One region of the Paenibacillus macerans genome, then DNA from elsewhere that is predicted to be linked to it. Evidence: predicted binding sites of a transcription regulator. Region 1 holds the regulator's gene; the other holds the start of a gene.

Evidence for each region. Region 1 encodes LexA, which represses DNA repair genes until DNA is damaged. Its sites were predicted from a motif close to CGAACATATGTTCG; they were not measured.
Region 2: the regulator LexA is predicted to act here: its motif matches at 5,652-5,665, upstream of ruvC (crossover junction endodeoxyribonuclease RuvC).

Annotation. Positions count from the first base shown of each region.
Region 1 is NZ_UGSI01000001.1:1,481,216-1,489,007, reverse strand. Features, by position in the region: gene DYE26_RS06845 (MerR family transcriptional regulator) at 1-49, shown strand, start outside; gene glnA (type I glutamate--ammonia ligase) at 74-1,402, shown strand; gene DYE26_RS33335 (hypothetical protein) at 2,050-2,211, shown strand; gene lexA (transcriptional repressor LexA) at 2,316-2,942, opposite strand; gene DYE26_RS06830 (LysM peptidoglycan-binding domain-containing protein) at 3,434-3,718, shown strand; gene DYE26_RS06825 (DUF896 domain-containing protein) at 3,985-4,158, shown strand; gene DYE26_RS06820 (hypothetical protein) at 4,172-4,708, shown strand; gene DYE26_RS06815 (HAD family hydrolase) at 4,763-5,560, shown strand; gene DYE26_RS06810 (FixH family protein) at 5,625-6,029, shown strand; gene metH (methionine synthase) at 6,214-7,792, shown strand, end outside.
Region 2 is NZ_UGSI01000002.1:1,788,413-1,796,204, reverse strand. Features, by position in the region: gene tgt (tRNA guanosine(34) transglycosylase Tgt) at 1-266, opposite strand, end outside; gene queA (tRNA preQ1(34) S-adenosylmethionine ribosyltransferase-isomerase QueA) at 291-1,319, opposite strand; gene DYE26_RS31360 (SpoIID/LytB domain-containing protein) at 1,328-3,424, opposite strand; gene ruvB (Holliday junction branch migration DNA helicase RuvB) at 3,480-4,484, opposite strand; gene ruvA (Holliday junction branch migration protein RuvA) at 4,521-5,138, opposite strand; gene ruvC (crossover junction endodeoxyribonuclease RuvC) at 5,135-5,638, opposite strand; gene DYE26_RS31335 (FecCD family ABC transporter permease) at 6,166-7,173, opposite strand; gene DYE26_RS31330 (FecCD family ABC transporter permease) at 7,170-7,792, opposite strand, start outside.

The DNA.
Region 1 (7,792 bases):
TCAGGTTTCCCTGATCCAAGGCGAGCTGTCCCGCTTTTTCAAAAAATAATCTAAATGTTGGGAGAGGTAATTCATGAGTTACACCAAAGAAGATATTTTGCGCATTGCCAAAGAGGAAAATGTACGTTTTATCCGCCTGCAGTTTACCGACTTGCTCGGTACGATCAAAAACGTGGAAATTCCGGTCAGCCAGTTGGAAAAAGCGCTCGACAACAAGATGATGTTTGACGGCTCTTCCATCGAAGGTTACGTTCGTATCGAAGAATCTGACATGTACCTCTACCCGGATCTGGATACCTGGGTGGTTTTCCCTTGGGTGACTGAAGATCGCGTTGCCCGCCTGATTTGCGACGTGTATATGCCGGATGGCACGCCGTTTGCCGGAGATCCGCGGGCCATTTTGAAGCGCGTGCTGAAGGAAGCGGAGGAAATGGGCTACACCTCGATGAACGTTGGTCCGGAACCGGAATTTTTCCTGTTCAAAACCGATGACAAAGGCAATCCGACGACGGAACTCAATGACCAAGGCGGCTACTTCGACCTGGCGCCGACGGACCTTGGCGAGAACTGCCGCCGCGAAATCGTGCTGACGCTGGAAGAGATGGGCTTTGAGATCGAAGCTTCTCACCATGAAGTGGCTCCAGGCCAGCACGAAATCGACTTCAAATATGCGGATGCGGTCAAAGCGGCCGACCAGATTCAGACGTTCAAACTGGTCGTCAAAACGATCGCGCGTCAGCACGGCCTGCATGCCACGTTTATGCCGAAGCCGCTGTTCGGCGTCAACGGCTCGGGGATGCACTGCCACCAATCGCTGTTTAGAGGGGATACGAACGCGTTTTATGAGGAAAGCGATCCGCTTGGCCTGAGCAAGGAAGCCCGTCATTACATGGCCGGCATTCTGAAGCACGCCCGCGCGTTCGCGGCGATCACGAACCCGACGGTCAACTCATACAAACGCCTTGTTCCGGGTTATGAAGCGCCGTGTTATGTGGCCTGGTCTTCCAGCAACCGCAGCCCGATGATCCGGATTCCGGCTTCCCGCGGCCTCAGCACCCGGGTCGAGGTGCGGAACCCTGACCCGGCGGCCAATCCTTACCTGGCGCTTGCCGTGATGCTCAAAGCGGGCCTGGATGGCATCAAGAAGGAGCTTCCGCTGGTGGAACCGGTCGATCGCAATATCTATGTGATGTCCGAGGAAGAGCGCGTCGAAGAAGGCATTCCAAGCCTGCCGGCCGATCTGAAGGAAGCGCTTGGCGAGCTGCTCCGCAGCGAAATCATTTCCGAGGCGCTTGGCGATCACGCCTTGACCCATTTCTACGAGTTGAAGGAAATCGAATGGGATATTTTCCGCACGCAAGTACATCCGTGGGAACGCGATCAGTACATGACGCTGTATTAATTGAGGAATCCCTTGGGGCCGTTGGCCTCAGGGGATTTTTGTTTTTTGCGGGCAATAATGGGCTCAGCCTAGGATATCGACGCTTAACAGCCTGCTGCTGGAACGACTTTGCGCCGGATGAACGGCTAACCTGTCGGGTGGAACGGCTGACCTGTCGAGTAGAATGACCAACCTGTTGGATGGTACGGCTAACCGTCGGGTGGAACGATACACCGTTGACCTTCAAAATAGCGGCACTTTATGTACTTATCATCCGGACCCAGGCATATTTATCCCCATTAGCGGCATTTTTTGTTCTTATTGACCTGTGAACCGTCCGGAATGCAGCATTTTCTCGAGGGCGGGGGAAAATAGCGGCATAAATTGTCTCTCTTTCTCTCAAATTGACGGACTTCGCCGGAATAACGACGTTTTTTGTCCTTATGTTGTTAGAGCCGGACCGGAGATCCTCCTTCGATCCAAGTACCATCACACTGGAAGGCTCAGCGCAACGGGTTAAGATAAAAAATAATCTTATGCAGTTCATACTTTTTCCATCAACCGGCCTGGCGAGTCCGTTTATTGGACTAGAATATTTTGGAAACTGTAATTATGCCGTTTTTTATTCAGCGATTGGATACCTTATAGATATAAGGAGGTTGAATGAAATGGTTACCGCACTCAAAAGATATCAGCGGCGCCGGTATCGTTTGAAACAGTGGTGGGTTTCCGAACGGGCGGGATTCGGGTTTGGATGGGGAATGCGAGGCAGACGGGGAAAATCCGGCTACGGAACGATGCCTTATTTCCCGGATTTGGATTGGGACTAGCGGACGGAGGGGTGCATCATCCCTTTTCCGATGAAAATTTCAAGTGGAAAAAAGGACGCTGCAGACTGTTCTGCTTCGTCCTTTTTTCATTGCCGTAAAATGAATCAGTTCAGATCCCGGAACAAGCCCACCACTTTACCGAGGATGGTCACGTGCTTCAGACGCAGCGGCTCCATGGTCGGATTTTCCGGCTGCAGACGAATATGGTCCTTCTCCTTGTAAAAGGTTTTGACCGTCGCCTCGTCGTCTTCGGTCATCGCAACCACGATATCCCCGTTGTTCGCTGTCTGCTGCTGGCGGACAATCACGTAATCTCCATTATGTATGCCGGCTTCGATCATGCTGTCCCCAACTACGGAGAGCATGAAGATTTCTCCGTCTCTTGTGTAATGATCCGGCAGCGGAAAGTAATCTTCGATGTTCTCCGTGGCGGTAATCGGAACACCGGCCGTGACTTTGCCCACGACGGGAACGCGTGCGACGGTTTGAGCGAAGTTATTGAAACTCTCGGATTCTTCCTGATTCAACAGCTCGATGGCACGCGGCTTGGTCGGATCGCGGCGGATCAGCCCCTTCTTCTCCAACCGGTCCAAATGGCCGTGAACCGTAGAGCTGGAGGCAAGTCCTACAGCTTCCCCAATCTCCCGGACAGAGGGAGGGTATCCCTTGGCGCGAACTTCATTGCGGATAAATTCCAGAATGGCCTGTTGCCGGCTGGATATCTTTGACATATCGGATCAACCCCATTTAGTAACGTTTGGAAAAATTATAACACAGAACTTCCGTTCGCACAAACATTAGTTCTAAAAGTAAACTTTAAAAAGAAATCAAAAAGTAATCTTTTGATCACGAAGCGGATTATGAAGCGGTTTCGACGTCGAATCTTGAATTCAGCCGGGCTCTAGCATATGCTTCCGAAGCATGTTCCTAAGGAAGCATTCAGGTGTTCACGTACCCAAAACGAACGCTAAGCTCCTAACGTCCACGGCTTCAACCAACTTTCTCGGTGCTGAATAACTGACTTTTTAAACTCGCACTAAAGAAAAAAGGGAACAATTGTTCGAAAAAAGTGTTGAATCAAACAAATGTTCGTGTTATAGTAATGGCATTAATAAGAACGCTTGTTTGGAGTGATGAATTTATGCCAAGATACACTACCTATAGAAGCATCTATGACCAACCTTCTTTTACTCGTCCCGCAAAGAGAAGACTACATATTTCGATGTTTCGTCACAGCCTCGCCAAGGTTGCCGTTTTTCTTCTGGTGCTGAGCCTTACTTGTACGGGCGTGGTAACGGCATTTGCCGCCTCCTCCGATTCCGGCCGTCCGGAGCGGGAGCTTGAGCAAGTCGTTGTTCTGCCCGGGGATACATTGTGGGAAATCGCGGTTGAACATAAGCCGCAAGGATCGGACACGCGCGTCTACATCAAGAAGTTGATTCGCGTCAACGGGTTGAACTCTAGCGAGATTAAGGCGGGGGATATTTTGTTCATTCCTTTGGAATGACAATACGTACAACATACGGAAATCGTTATTTTCTTATATATGTTAGCGCGTGTTTATAAGGGGCTGTCGTCAAAGCGGACTTTTTAAACCATTTCTATAAACTAAAGGGGCTTGCCATTGGCGTTCTGGAGTGATTTCCGCCGCCTTGACAAGCTCTTTTTCTCATGTCAAAGTAAGAATTAATGCCCTGCATGATGCTTGTTCCGCCAAAGTGCGGCTAAACCGGAATCATCGGAGCGCATAGTAAATGAATCCAGGAGGAAGATATGGACATCGATGCTTTGGTAAAGCGGATTAACGAACTGGCCCGCAAGCATAAAACGGAAGGTTTAACGCAGGACGAGATGCTGGAAAGAGCCCAGCTTCGCGAAACATACCTGGAGAATGTCCGCAGAAATTTTCGCCGGCAACTCGAATCGATCGAGATTGTAGATAAATAGGGGAGGAACATGCATGGCTTCGTTTGACCGGAAAGTGGAGCGGAATCAGCTCCGGATGCAGAAAAAAGGAAAGGGCCCGAATTTGGGGAGCGGGCAGGGCGGAAGAAACGCGAGAAGCGTCTTGGGACCTAACGGGGAAGGCGACGTCTTCAAAGGGCGCAACTTTATTTTGCCGATCGTGCTGTTCTTGTTGGCTCTGCTCTATGCCAGCGTCGGCATCATCGGGAATTCGGCCGAGGTGAATACGATGATGTATTGGATTACGATCATCCTTTACGCCGTGCTGGCGCTCGCCATATTTCTCCGCAAGCCGTATTTGCGCATCAACAAAAGCTGGCTCTACACCTCGAAATTTAACCGGGACAAATCTCTGGATGCCGGAAATATCAGCAAAATCATCGTAAGCCGGAACAAAATCGTAATTGAGCCGAAAATCCGGGATGCAAAATGGGTATTTTACCGGACGCGCAACCGCTTTGACACCGAGGCGATGGCCGCGCGGCTGGAACTGTATGCCAACACGCATCACGTGAAGCTGGTCAAGGAATAAGGAAGGCGTTGTTCATTTGCCCCCATAGGGAGATCATGGAGCGAGGTTGAAACGATGACGATTAAAGCTGTTTGTTTTGATTTGGACGATACGCTGCTGTGGGATGACCGCAGCGTAAAGGAAGCTTTTGCCGCGGCCTGCGAGTTCGCGGCGCAGCGGGTTCCGGGAATCGAGCCGGAAGAGCTGGAGGAAGCGGTGCGGCGGGAAGCACGCGGACTGTACGAGTCTTACGAAACGTATCCGTTTACGAAGATGATCGGGATTAATCCGTTTGAAGGCCTATGGGCTACGTTTTCGGCCGGAGAGCAGCCGGAGTTCCGCCAGCTGGAGCAGCTTGCCCCGGTATACCGCAAGGAGTCCTGGCGGCGCGGGTTGCTGGCCGTCGGCGTCGATAACGACCAGCTCGGCGAGGAACTGGCGGAGCGGTTCGCCAAAGAGCGCCGCGCCCGTCCGCATGTTTACGAAGAAACGTTTCAAGTGCTCAAGGAACTTCACGGAACCGTTAAGCTGCTGCTGCTGACCAACGGCTGCCCGGCCCTGCAGCAAGAGAAGCTCGACGGCGTGCCGGAGCTGGCGCCGTTTTTTGACGAGATCATCATTTCCGGCAAGTTCGGCAAGGGCAAACCCGATCCGTCCATTTTCCGCCATGCGCTGGAACGGTTAGGGATCGATGCCGGCGAAGGGATTATGGTTGGCGACAAGCTGACGACCGATATCAAAGGCTCGCTCAGCGTCGGCATGACGGCCATATGGATCAATCGCGACGGAAAACAGCCTAGCGACGAAATCAAGCCCGATTACGAAATTTCGCACTTGTCCGAGCTGCACGAAATTATCGCGCGATTGGCGTAAGCTTGCGTACGAACGTCCAATCTCAAAACGAATGTACGGAATAAGCGAAAAGGAGGGAAATCCATTGAAGGGAAAAGCCGGGCGGATCGCCGTTATGGTATTGTTGATCACGGTGCTTGGCGGCTGCGGACGAAGCGAAACGGCGGCGGTGGATAATGGACCGCTGGAGCCGATCCGGGTAGATCTTGAAGTAACGCCGGATACCGTTGAAAGCGGCGGGACCGTGACGTTTACCGCCAAGGTGGGGCATCGGGGGGAAAACGTCGATGACGCGCAGGAGGTTACGTTCGAATTTTGGAACACCGATGACGAAAACGCCGAGCACAGCAAAGTGACGGTAAAAAGCGCCGGAGACGGCGCCTATGTCCTCGAGCGCAAGTTTGCGGAGCCGGGAACCTATAAAGTGATTTCCCATGTGACCGCACGGGATCAACATTCGATGCCGTCCAAGCAGTTTACGGTACAGTAACGCCGATCGATCATTACATAAAAGCCCCGCGCGCAACAACGATCAAGCTGCCTGCATCCGCTGAGATGAGGGCAGCTTGTTTTTTGCAACATTTTTTGCAACATTTCATACGCCTGTCCTCTCTTTTCTTCAACGCTTTATTCTGTTAAACTAAGTCTTAACGTTTTACGGGAGGGACATGATCATGAGCAAACCGAGCCTGGAAGACCGAATAAAAGAACGAATATTGATACTTGATGGCGCCATGGGCACCATGATCCAGCAGGAGAACCTTGTTCCGAGCGATTTCGGCGGGGAAGAGCTGGATGGCTGCAACGAGATGCTCGTTCTCACCCGTCCGGATGTGATTCAAGGCATTCACGAGCAATATTTGGCGGCCGGAGCCGACCTGATAGAAACGAATACGTTTGGGGCAACCTCCGTTGTTCTGGCCGAATACGATATATCCCATAGAGCAAGGGAATTGAATTTGGCGGCGGCAAAGCTAGCCGTAGAGGCCGCGAAGAAATACAGTACGCCGGACCATCCGAGATATGTCGTTGGCGTACTTGGTCCGACGACCAAAACGCTGTCCGTCACCGGCGGGGTCACCTTCGACGAATTAACCGAAAGCTACGAGGAGCAGGCCATCGCCCTGATCGATGGCGGCGTGGATGCGCTGATGCTGGAAACGTCCCAGGATACGCTGAACGTGAAAGCCGGAAGTATCGGGATAACGCGGGCGCTGCAAAAATCGGGGAAACAGCTGCCGCTGATGATTTCCGGAACGATCGAGCCGATGGGTACGACTTTGGCCGGGCAAAATATCGAAGCGTTTTATATTTCGCTCGAGCATTTGAAGCCGATTTCGGTTGGATTGAACTGCGCCACCGGCCCGGAATTTATGCGCGATCATATCCGCACGCTTTCCGGCATTGCGAAAGCCGCGGTAAGCTGCCACCCGAACGCTGGACTGCCGGATGAAAACGGCAAATACCACGAATCCCCGGAATCGCTGGCCCAGAAAATGGCCGCGTTCGCCGAGGAGGGGTGGCTGAACGTCGCGGGCGGCTGCTGCGGCACAACCCCGGCACATATCGCCGCCCTGGCGCAGAAGCTGAGCGGATACCGGCCGCGCACGCTGGCCGGAGACCACCCTCCGGCGTTGTCTGGAATCGAGCCGGTTTATGTCGAAGCGGCAAATCGGCCTTATTTGGTCGGAGAGCGAACGAATGTTCTGGGGTCGCGAAAATTCAAACGCCTCATCGTGGAAGGCAAATACGAAGAGGCTTCGGAAATCGCCCGGGCCCAGGTGAAGAACGGCGCCCAGGTGATCGACGTGTGCGTTCAGGATCCGGACCGCGACGAAGCGGAGGACATCAAGAAGTTTCTTGAACTGGTCGTCAAGAAGGTGAAAGTGCCTTTGATGATCGATACGACCGATCCGAAGGTCATCGACCTGGCGCTGAAATACTGCCAGGGGAAATCGATTATTAACTCCATTAACCTTGAGGATGGGGAAGAGAAATTCGAACGCGTCGTCCCGCTGATTCATAAATACGGGGCGGCTGTGGTCGTAGGGACGATCGACGAACGCGGACAGGCGATCACCCGCGAAGACAAATTGGAAGTGGCCAAACGTTCCCACGATTTGCTCGTGAACAAGTACGGATTAAACGCCGAGGATTTAATTTTTGACCCGCTCGTGTTTCCGGTGGGAACGGGGGACGAGCAGTACATCGGCTCTGCCAAGGAAACGATTGAAGGCATCCGGCTGATCAAGG
Region 2 (7,792 bases), on a different contig from region 1:
TCCCAATTCATGAACTTGTGCAGTCCGCCCGCTTCGCGGATAATCTCGTGGCCCGGCCGCAAAAAGAGATGGTACGTATTGCTGAGAATAATCCGCGCATCCATCTCCTTCAATTCCTCGGGACTCATCGTTTTAACCGTGGCTTGGGTGCCGACCGGCATAAATGCCGGAGTGTCGAACGTTCCGTGCGGCGTATGCACGCGGCCTAGTCTTGCTCCGGACTGCTTGCAGGTTTTAATATGCTCATACGTGATAGCTGCTGCCACTCTAATCAACCGTCCTCTTCATTCTTAATAAATAAACATGGCGTCGCCAAAGCTGAAAAAGCGGTATTTCATCGCGATCGCTTCTTTGTAGGCGGCCATAATATGGTCCCGGCCGGCCAGCGCGCTGACCAGCATGACGAGTGTCGATTTTGGAAGATGGAAATTCGTCAGCATAGCATCCACCAACCCGAATTCATAACCCGGGTAAATGAAAATCCCGGTCCATCCGCTGCTGCGGACGATCGGACCGCCTTTGCATGCTTGAGCGACCGTCTCCAGCGTGCGCGCGGACGTCGTTCCGACGGCGATAACTCTGCCGCCTTTGGCTTTAGTTTGGTTGATAATATCGGCCGTCTCCTGAGGCAGCACGTAATATTCCTCGTGCATGACATGATCCTCCACCCGCTCCACCGCCATCGGGCGAAATGTGCCGAGACCGACATGCAGCGTCACAAACGCGATGTTAACCCCTTTGGCCCGTACCTGCTCCAATAGCTCCTCGGTAAAATGAAGCCCGGCCGTAGGCGCCGCCGCCGAGCCTTCATGTTTGGAATACACGGTTTGATACCGCTCGCGGTCGTCCAATTTTTCTTTGATATAAGGGGGCAGCGGCATTTGGCCCAAACGATCCAAAATTTCGTTGAAAATTCCTTTGTAAGAAAAACGAAGCACCCGCTCGCCCATGTCCGCTTCCGATTCCACCGTCGCCCGCAGCTCGTCGCCAAAAACGATTACCGCGCCTGTCTTCAGTTTTTTCCCGGGCTTGACCAAGGCTTCCCAGCGGTCTTCCCCAAGGTTCTTCAGCAGCAGCACTTCCGCTTTGGCGCCGGTATCCTGCTTGACCCCGAACAACCGGGCCGGGATGACGCGGGTATCGTTCAGCACAAGCGTATCGCCGGGATGAAGATAATCCAAAATATCGGGAAAAACATGATGGCGAATTTCTCCGGTTTCCTTATTCAACGTCAGCAATCGCGAAGCGCTTCGCTCCGGAAGCGGAGTTTGGGCAATCAGCTCCTCCGGGAGCTCGAAATCGTACATATCCACATTCATAACTCTGCTCATTCCTTAACGATAGTTACATTTTGGTAGTAGTGTTGCAATATTTTCCGGTAATCATACCCGGCGTCGGCCAATCCTTTGGCTCCCCATTGGGATAATCCGAGCCCGTGGCCGTTTCCGCGGCCGACAAACAGAAAGGCGCTGCTCTTGTCAATAACCCGGGCCGTTTGTTCCGCACCCAGCACCACCATATTTCCGCCGCTTAAGCTCGTTTTTCCGGAAGCCGATAAAATCGTAGCATCCGAAGCTGCCGTACCGGCAGCGCCTTCGGCACCTTGAACAGTATACCTTCCGGTAGGCACAATTTCAAACAAGGTGCTCGGCAGGCCGTTTAATGCGGATCTGAACGAATCCGGGTATTTGATGTCCAAAATTTGGCCGTTCGCCTTGATTTGCGTCACCCTTCCGGACGGTCCTCTTTGCGCAACCTCCAGACTCGTAATCGGCGCAGGCGGCTCGGTCGCCGTTTTGCCTTTGAGCGATTTTAACAGCTGATCGGAGGTGTAAGGCCCCCGAATCCAGGCATAAGCGGTGGACTCCGCCACCTTGCTGAGCACGATGGCCTTATCTCCCGGGTTTAGTTTCGCCACCGGGTTGACGTCGGATTGAATCAAGGGAAGCGGACGTACGTTTACATTGTTGGCCGTCACGGTCATTAGCGGCAGCCCGGCCGCGTTCGTTTCCGCAAGCTTGGCGTTATCTTCCCGGACATACCCGGTTTTGCCGTTGTCGAGCAGAACCTGGTACCACGTTTTTAATGAAGCCTGGGCCGATTCGTCGCCTTCGCTCGGGACGCTGGCGTAAATCGGATTGACGTTGCTCCACACTTCCGCGGAATCTGCGGTGACGCCGCCGCTATTGGACGAGAACAGGCCCTCAATCACTTTGCCGCTTACCTTCAGCACTTCGCCGGCGGTGCTTTCGACCGCCTTCACGACGCTGTCCGCCTCCTGATCTACACCATTGTAGACTTGGCTTAATGTTGTATCCACCAAGCCCGCAACCTTATACTTGTTCAATTGCGCGTTATACAGCGCGTAGCTGCGGGCGGCGACAGCCTGCGCCTTAAGCGCCTCCTGCGGCCATGAAGACGGTACTTCGGCGGATACGACCGAATATAAATATTGCTCTAGCGGCAACACATTGACCAGCGCCAACTGCCCGTTCACTTTACTGATTTCAAAATCGCCCCGGTACCGGCGTTCGGAACGCTCGACGACCTTTATGGCCGAGCTGTCTTTATTGTCACGGACCATCAGCTTGGCCCCTTCTCCGTACAGTTCGTAATGCACGGCCCCATTCGGGGCGCCCAAAGCGAGTGAAACATCATTATGCAGCAGAAGGGCTGGCGTTGCCAAATCCACAGGGGTTAAAAACAGCTGGGGCGCGGTTAGGGCCAGTTCGGCCTGCAATGTCGCTTGTTCGGCCACGCTGGACATCCCCCCGACCCACACCGCATACTTTTGCGGGCCGGTCATGGCCACAAACGCCTCGGCGTCCTGCCCGCTCAACGTTTTGGCTAGCGATTCGGCTTCATTCCGTGAACCGAAAAGGCCGGCCGATATGTAATAAGGTCCCCGTACGCTTGGCTTTTGGCCCAGGAGCTGGCCGGACAAGGCTTGGCTGACCCGGCCGGCAGCTGTCAGAGCCTCGGCCGCGCTGGCATACGGGCCGGTATAAATCCGGTAAACCGTGCCGGCCGGCCGATCGACCGCGTAGGCCACCGGTTTGTCGGCGGTACCCTGCAATTTTTTGACCGCGGCGGCGACCGTTCCCCAGTCGGTGCTTTCCAGCGCCTTCACTTTAAAGCCGCTGACGCTAAACCGGGAGGTTTCGGCTGCGGCCATTTCCAGCCAAGGCGCAAACTCTCCGCCGGCCATGATGCCCGCTTCCGCAGCCGCTTCCGTCTTCAGCGTTACCGCCGGCACGGTCGACTTGTACGTGCTGCCAAGATCCAGGTACATAGCTACGCGAATTTGTTCGGAAGCTGCGGCGCCGGCAACCCCCGGGAATTGGACCGCTGCAGTTAACAGCAAAGCGGCCGCGATTCCTTTTCCCCATTTGCTGAATGTCATTGCCCGTCTCGTCCCTTTCAAAACCGCTTCTCCTCTCTATGATGTAATGTTACCCGAATGCTAGCGAATTTCCCCTTTAAGGGCTTTCCGGCATGGGCAGCCCCAAATGCTGGTAAGCTGCGGGGGTCACCATACGGCCGCGCGGGGTTCGCTGCAAAAATCCGATCTGCAGCAAATATGGCTCGTACACGTCTTCGATCGTTTGGCTTTCTTCGCCGATCGTCGCCGCAATCGTATCGAGTCCGACCGGACCTCCCCGGAAGCTCGTAATCATCGCCCGCAGCATCTTGTGATCGATAAGATCGAGTCCCATCGGATCGACCTGCAGCATCTTTAACGCCTCCTTGGCGATGTCCGTCGTGATCATCCCGTCGCCCCGCACCTGCGCGTAATCCCGGACGCGTCTTAACAGCCGGTTCGCAATCCGCGGCGTCCCCCGCGATCTTAAAGCGATCTCCTCGGCGGCGTCGCCGACCATTTCGATGCCGAAAATATCGGCTCCCCGGGATACGATGAAGCTAAGCTCGCCGATCGTATAGAACTCGAGGCGGCTGACGACGCCGAAGCGGTCGCGCAGCGGCGCCGACAACAGGCCTGCCCGGGTGGTCGCCCCCACCAGCGTAAACGGCGGCAAATCGAGCCGGACCGAGCGGGCGCTTGGCCCTTTCCCGATCATGATGTCCAGCGCGAAATCCTCCATCGCCGGATACAGCACTTCTTCAACCGTGCGGTGCAGGCGGTGAATTTCGTCGATGAACAGCACATCGCCTTCCTGCAGATTCGTCAGCAGGGCGGCCAAATCGCCGGGCCGTTCAATCGCCGGGCCCGACGTTGTGCGGATGTTGACGCCAAGCTCGTTGGCGATAATGTTCGCCAGCGTCGTTTTGCCCAGTCCCGGCGGCCCGTAAAGCAGAACGTGGTCCAGCGCTTCATTGCGCATTTTCGCCGCTTCGATGTAGATTTTTAAATTTTCCTTGATTTGGCTTTGTCCGATATATTCCGCCAAGTAGCGGGGACGGAGGCTCAGCTCGACGGCCTGATCCTCCATCATCAAATTCGCCGATATGATCCGGTCTTCCATCATTGCGCGTTCGCTCTCCTTCCAGTCCTTCTCTCATCAGCCGGCATACAGCAGCTTGAGCGCCTTTTTCATTACCGAATCCACCGCTTCATCCGGGGCGACATCCTCCTTCATGCGATGCCACACCTTGTCCAATTCGGCATCCGTGTATCCAAGCGCCTTAAGCCCTTCCCGGGCTTCCGGCCAGCCGGGATAAGCGGATTCGGCCGCAGGGAGAGCCTCGGACGGATCATCAAATAAAGAGGGGCCGCCCATCCCTTCGAGCTTGTCTTTCAGGTCCAAAATCATACGCTGCGCCGTTTTTTTGCCGATGCCCGGAAGTTTGGTCAGAAAGCCGATATTCTCCTGGTGAATCGCCGCCACCACATGGTCCGGACTGCCCCCGCTCAAAATGCCCAGCGCCACGCGCGGCCCGATGCCGGACACCTCGATCAGCTTGCGGAACAGCCTCTGCTCTTCGCGGGTGGGAAAGCCGAACAGCAAAATCGCGTCTTCACGGACATGATGATGCGTATAGATCGTCACCGTCTCTTGTCCTTTCGCGGCAAACGCATACGGGTTCGGGCAAAACACCTGATAACCTACGCCCTGCACGTCGAGTACAACATATTCCGTTTCCAAATGGGCCACCTGGCCCCGCAAAAAATCGATCATGAACGCAATACCTCGTTTAATTTAGAATTTAATGTGTAAGAATGCGCGTGGCAAATTGCGACGGCTAAAGCATCGGCCACATCGTCCGGCTTCGGGATCGCCTGCAGCTTCAGGAACATGCGGGTCATTTCCTGCACCTGCCGCTTTTCGGCTTTGCCGTATCCGACGATCGCCTGCTTGACCTGCATCGGCGTGTATTCCGCGACCGGCAGCCCTTTCTGGACCGCCGCCAGCACCAGCACGCCCCTCGCTTGTCCAACCGACATCGCCGTCGTGACGTTGCGGTTAAAAAACAGCTTCTCCAGCGCCACCGCGTCCGGGTTATATTTTTCGATCAACTGCACCATGCCTTCATATACATGAAGCAGCCTTTCTTCCTCCGGCGTGTGCGCCTCCGTCTGAATGCAGCCGTATTGCACCGGAGTCAGTTTGCTCCCTTGTTTATCGATAAATCCAAACCCCACGATCGCGATCCCAGGGTCGATTCCAAGTATACGCAAGCTCATCTCTCCCCAAATGTATGCTCGAACTCCCGTTTTGCTTGCGGAGCTCGCGTCCTTTTTTGAAGCGAACATATGTATTCACTTTATTATAACAAAAGATCGCGCACATTGAGGAAAAAGTTTGTAGAGCGCCGGGATTGATGAAGGGGAAAAACAAACAAGCGCAAGCAGGAAGAGGATATCCATCTTCTGTGCTTGCGCTTTTCTTATACTTTTAACTCTCGCGAAAATATAAGGGTAAAAAATGGCGTTATTGTGGCGATGTCCCCCATTCAAAGAGAAATAGAGGGAATTTATGTCGCTATTTTCTACGAACCGCAACAAATACTCGCGATCTGGACTACTCTTAGGAAAATAAGGCCATAAAATTCCGTTAATGAGGGTGAACATGCCTAGCTCCGGATAATAAGTACATAAAGTTCCGCTATTTTGAACGCCGACGGTTCATCGTTCAGTTCATCGTTCCAGCAGCCAACCGTCAAGCGCCGATTTCTAGGTTGAGAGGTTGAGCCTATATGCTGACGCTATTTTTTAAGCAGTAAATAAGCAAAATAAGGCACCCCGAGCAGCGAGGCCATAACACCGGCCGGAATCCCGTCGGGATCGACCAGATTGCGGCCGATCGTGTCGGCGATGAGCAGCAGCCACCCGCCCAGCAGCACCGCGACGGGAATGAACAGCTGATTGCGCGGTCCGACCAGCGCTTTGGCGATGTGCGGAGCCATCAGGCCGATGAAGGCGATGCCCCCGGTGACGGAAACCGCCGATGCGGATGCCGCGACGGCGGCCAAAATCAGGATCAGCCGCTCGCGCTCAAGATGAACGCCCACGCCGATCGCCGATGCCTCGCTTAAGCTGAGCAGATTAAGCTGCCGGGATTTAAACAAAGTAAACGGCACAAGCAGGATCAGCCACGGAAGCAAGGCCCCGATAAAAGGCCAGTCCGTACCCCAAATATTGCCGGCAATCCATTTGGCGATAAAGTCCACCTTAGCGCGTTCCGCCGAGGAAATAATCACGATCATAATCCCCGACAGCGCCATGGAGAAGCCCACTCCAACCAAGACGAGGCGAACGGGATCAAGCCCCCGGGTCCGGCTGCACGAGAAAATATACACGAGTATGGCCGTGATCAAAGCCCCGACAAACGCAACAAAAGGCAGAATATAGGCAAACGATCCCGTTTCGATCGGAAAATACAGAAAAAACACGGAGATCGCCACGCCTGCTCCGGAATTGATGCCGACGATGCCCGGGTCGGCCAAATCGTTGCGGGTAACGCTTTGCAGGATCGACCCGGATAACGCCAAGGCCATTCCCGACAACAATGTGACCAGAATTCGCGGCAGTCTGACGGAAAACAGAACGAACTCCTCCTTAAACGTGCCGTGGCCCAGCAGCACGGGAAGCAGCCTGTCGAAGGACAGAGAAGAATAGCCGAACCCCATGCTGGCAACAGCCGTCAGAACGATGGCCCCGAGGCTGATCAGCAAAATGATACGCTGTTTCCGAACAAAAGCGGACGGATTCATGATAGCGATTTGCCCCCTTTACGCACGACAAGCAGGAAAAACGGCAAGCCTGCCATGGCCACAATCGCCGCCATGGGCGTCTCGTAAGGGGCGTTGATGGTCCGGGCGAGCGTATCCGCCAGCAGCATGAAGGCGGCTCCCGCAAACACCGAAAAAGGCAGGATATAACGGTAATCCGTGCCCACGATCTTGCGGACGATATGCGGAATCATCAGCCCGAGGAAGGCGATGTTTCCGGCGAGCGCCACCGCGGCCCCCGTCAGCAGGATGACCAGGGCAAACAGAATAAATTTGATCCGCGCGAGCTTTTGCCCCAGGCCTACCGCCACCTCGTCGCTCAGGCTGAGAATCGTTAAATGGCCGGAGTACATGACGGACACCGCGATTCCGGCAACAATGACCGGCGCGACCGTCTGAATTTGCTCCCAATTTGTCCCGATTAAGCCTCCGGCCGTCCACATGGAGACATCCTTGGAGATTTTGAACGCAAGGCTGATGCCTTCCGTGGCGGCCTGCAGAAAGGTGGAGATGGCCGCTCCCGCGAGCACGATGCGAACTGGGGACAAGTTCCCCCGGCGCACCGCGCCAAGTCCGACGACCAGCCCTCCGCCTGCGGCGG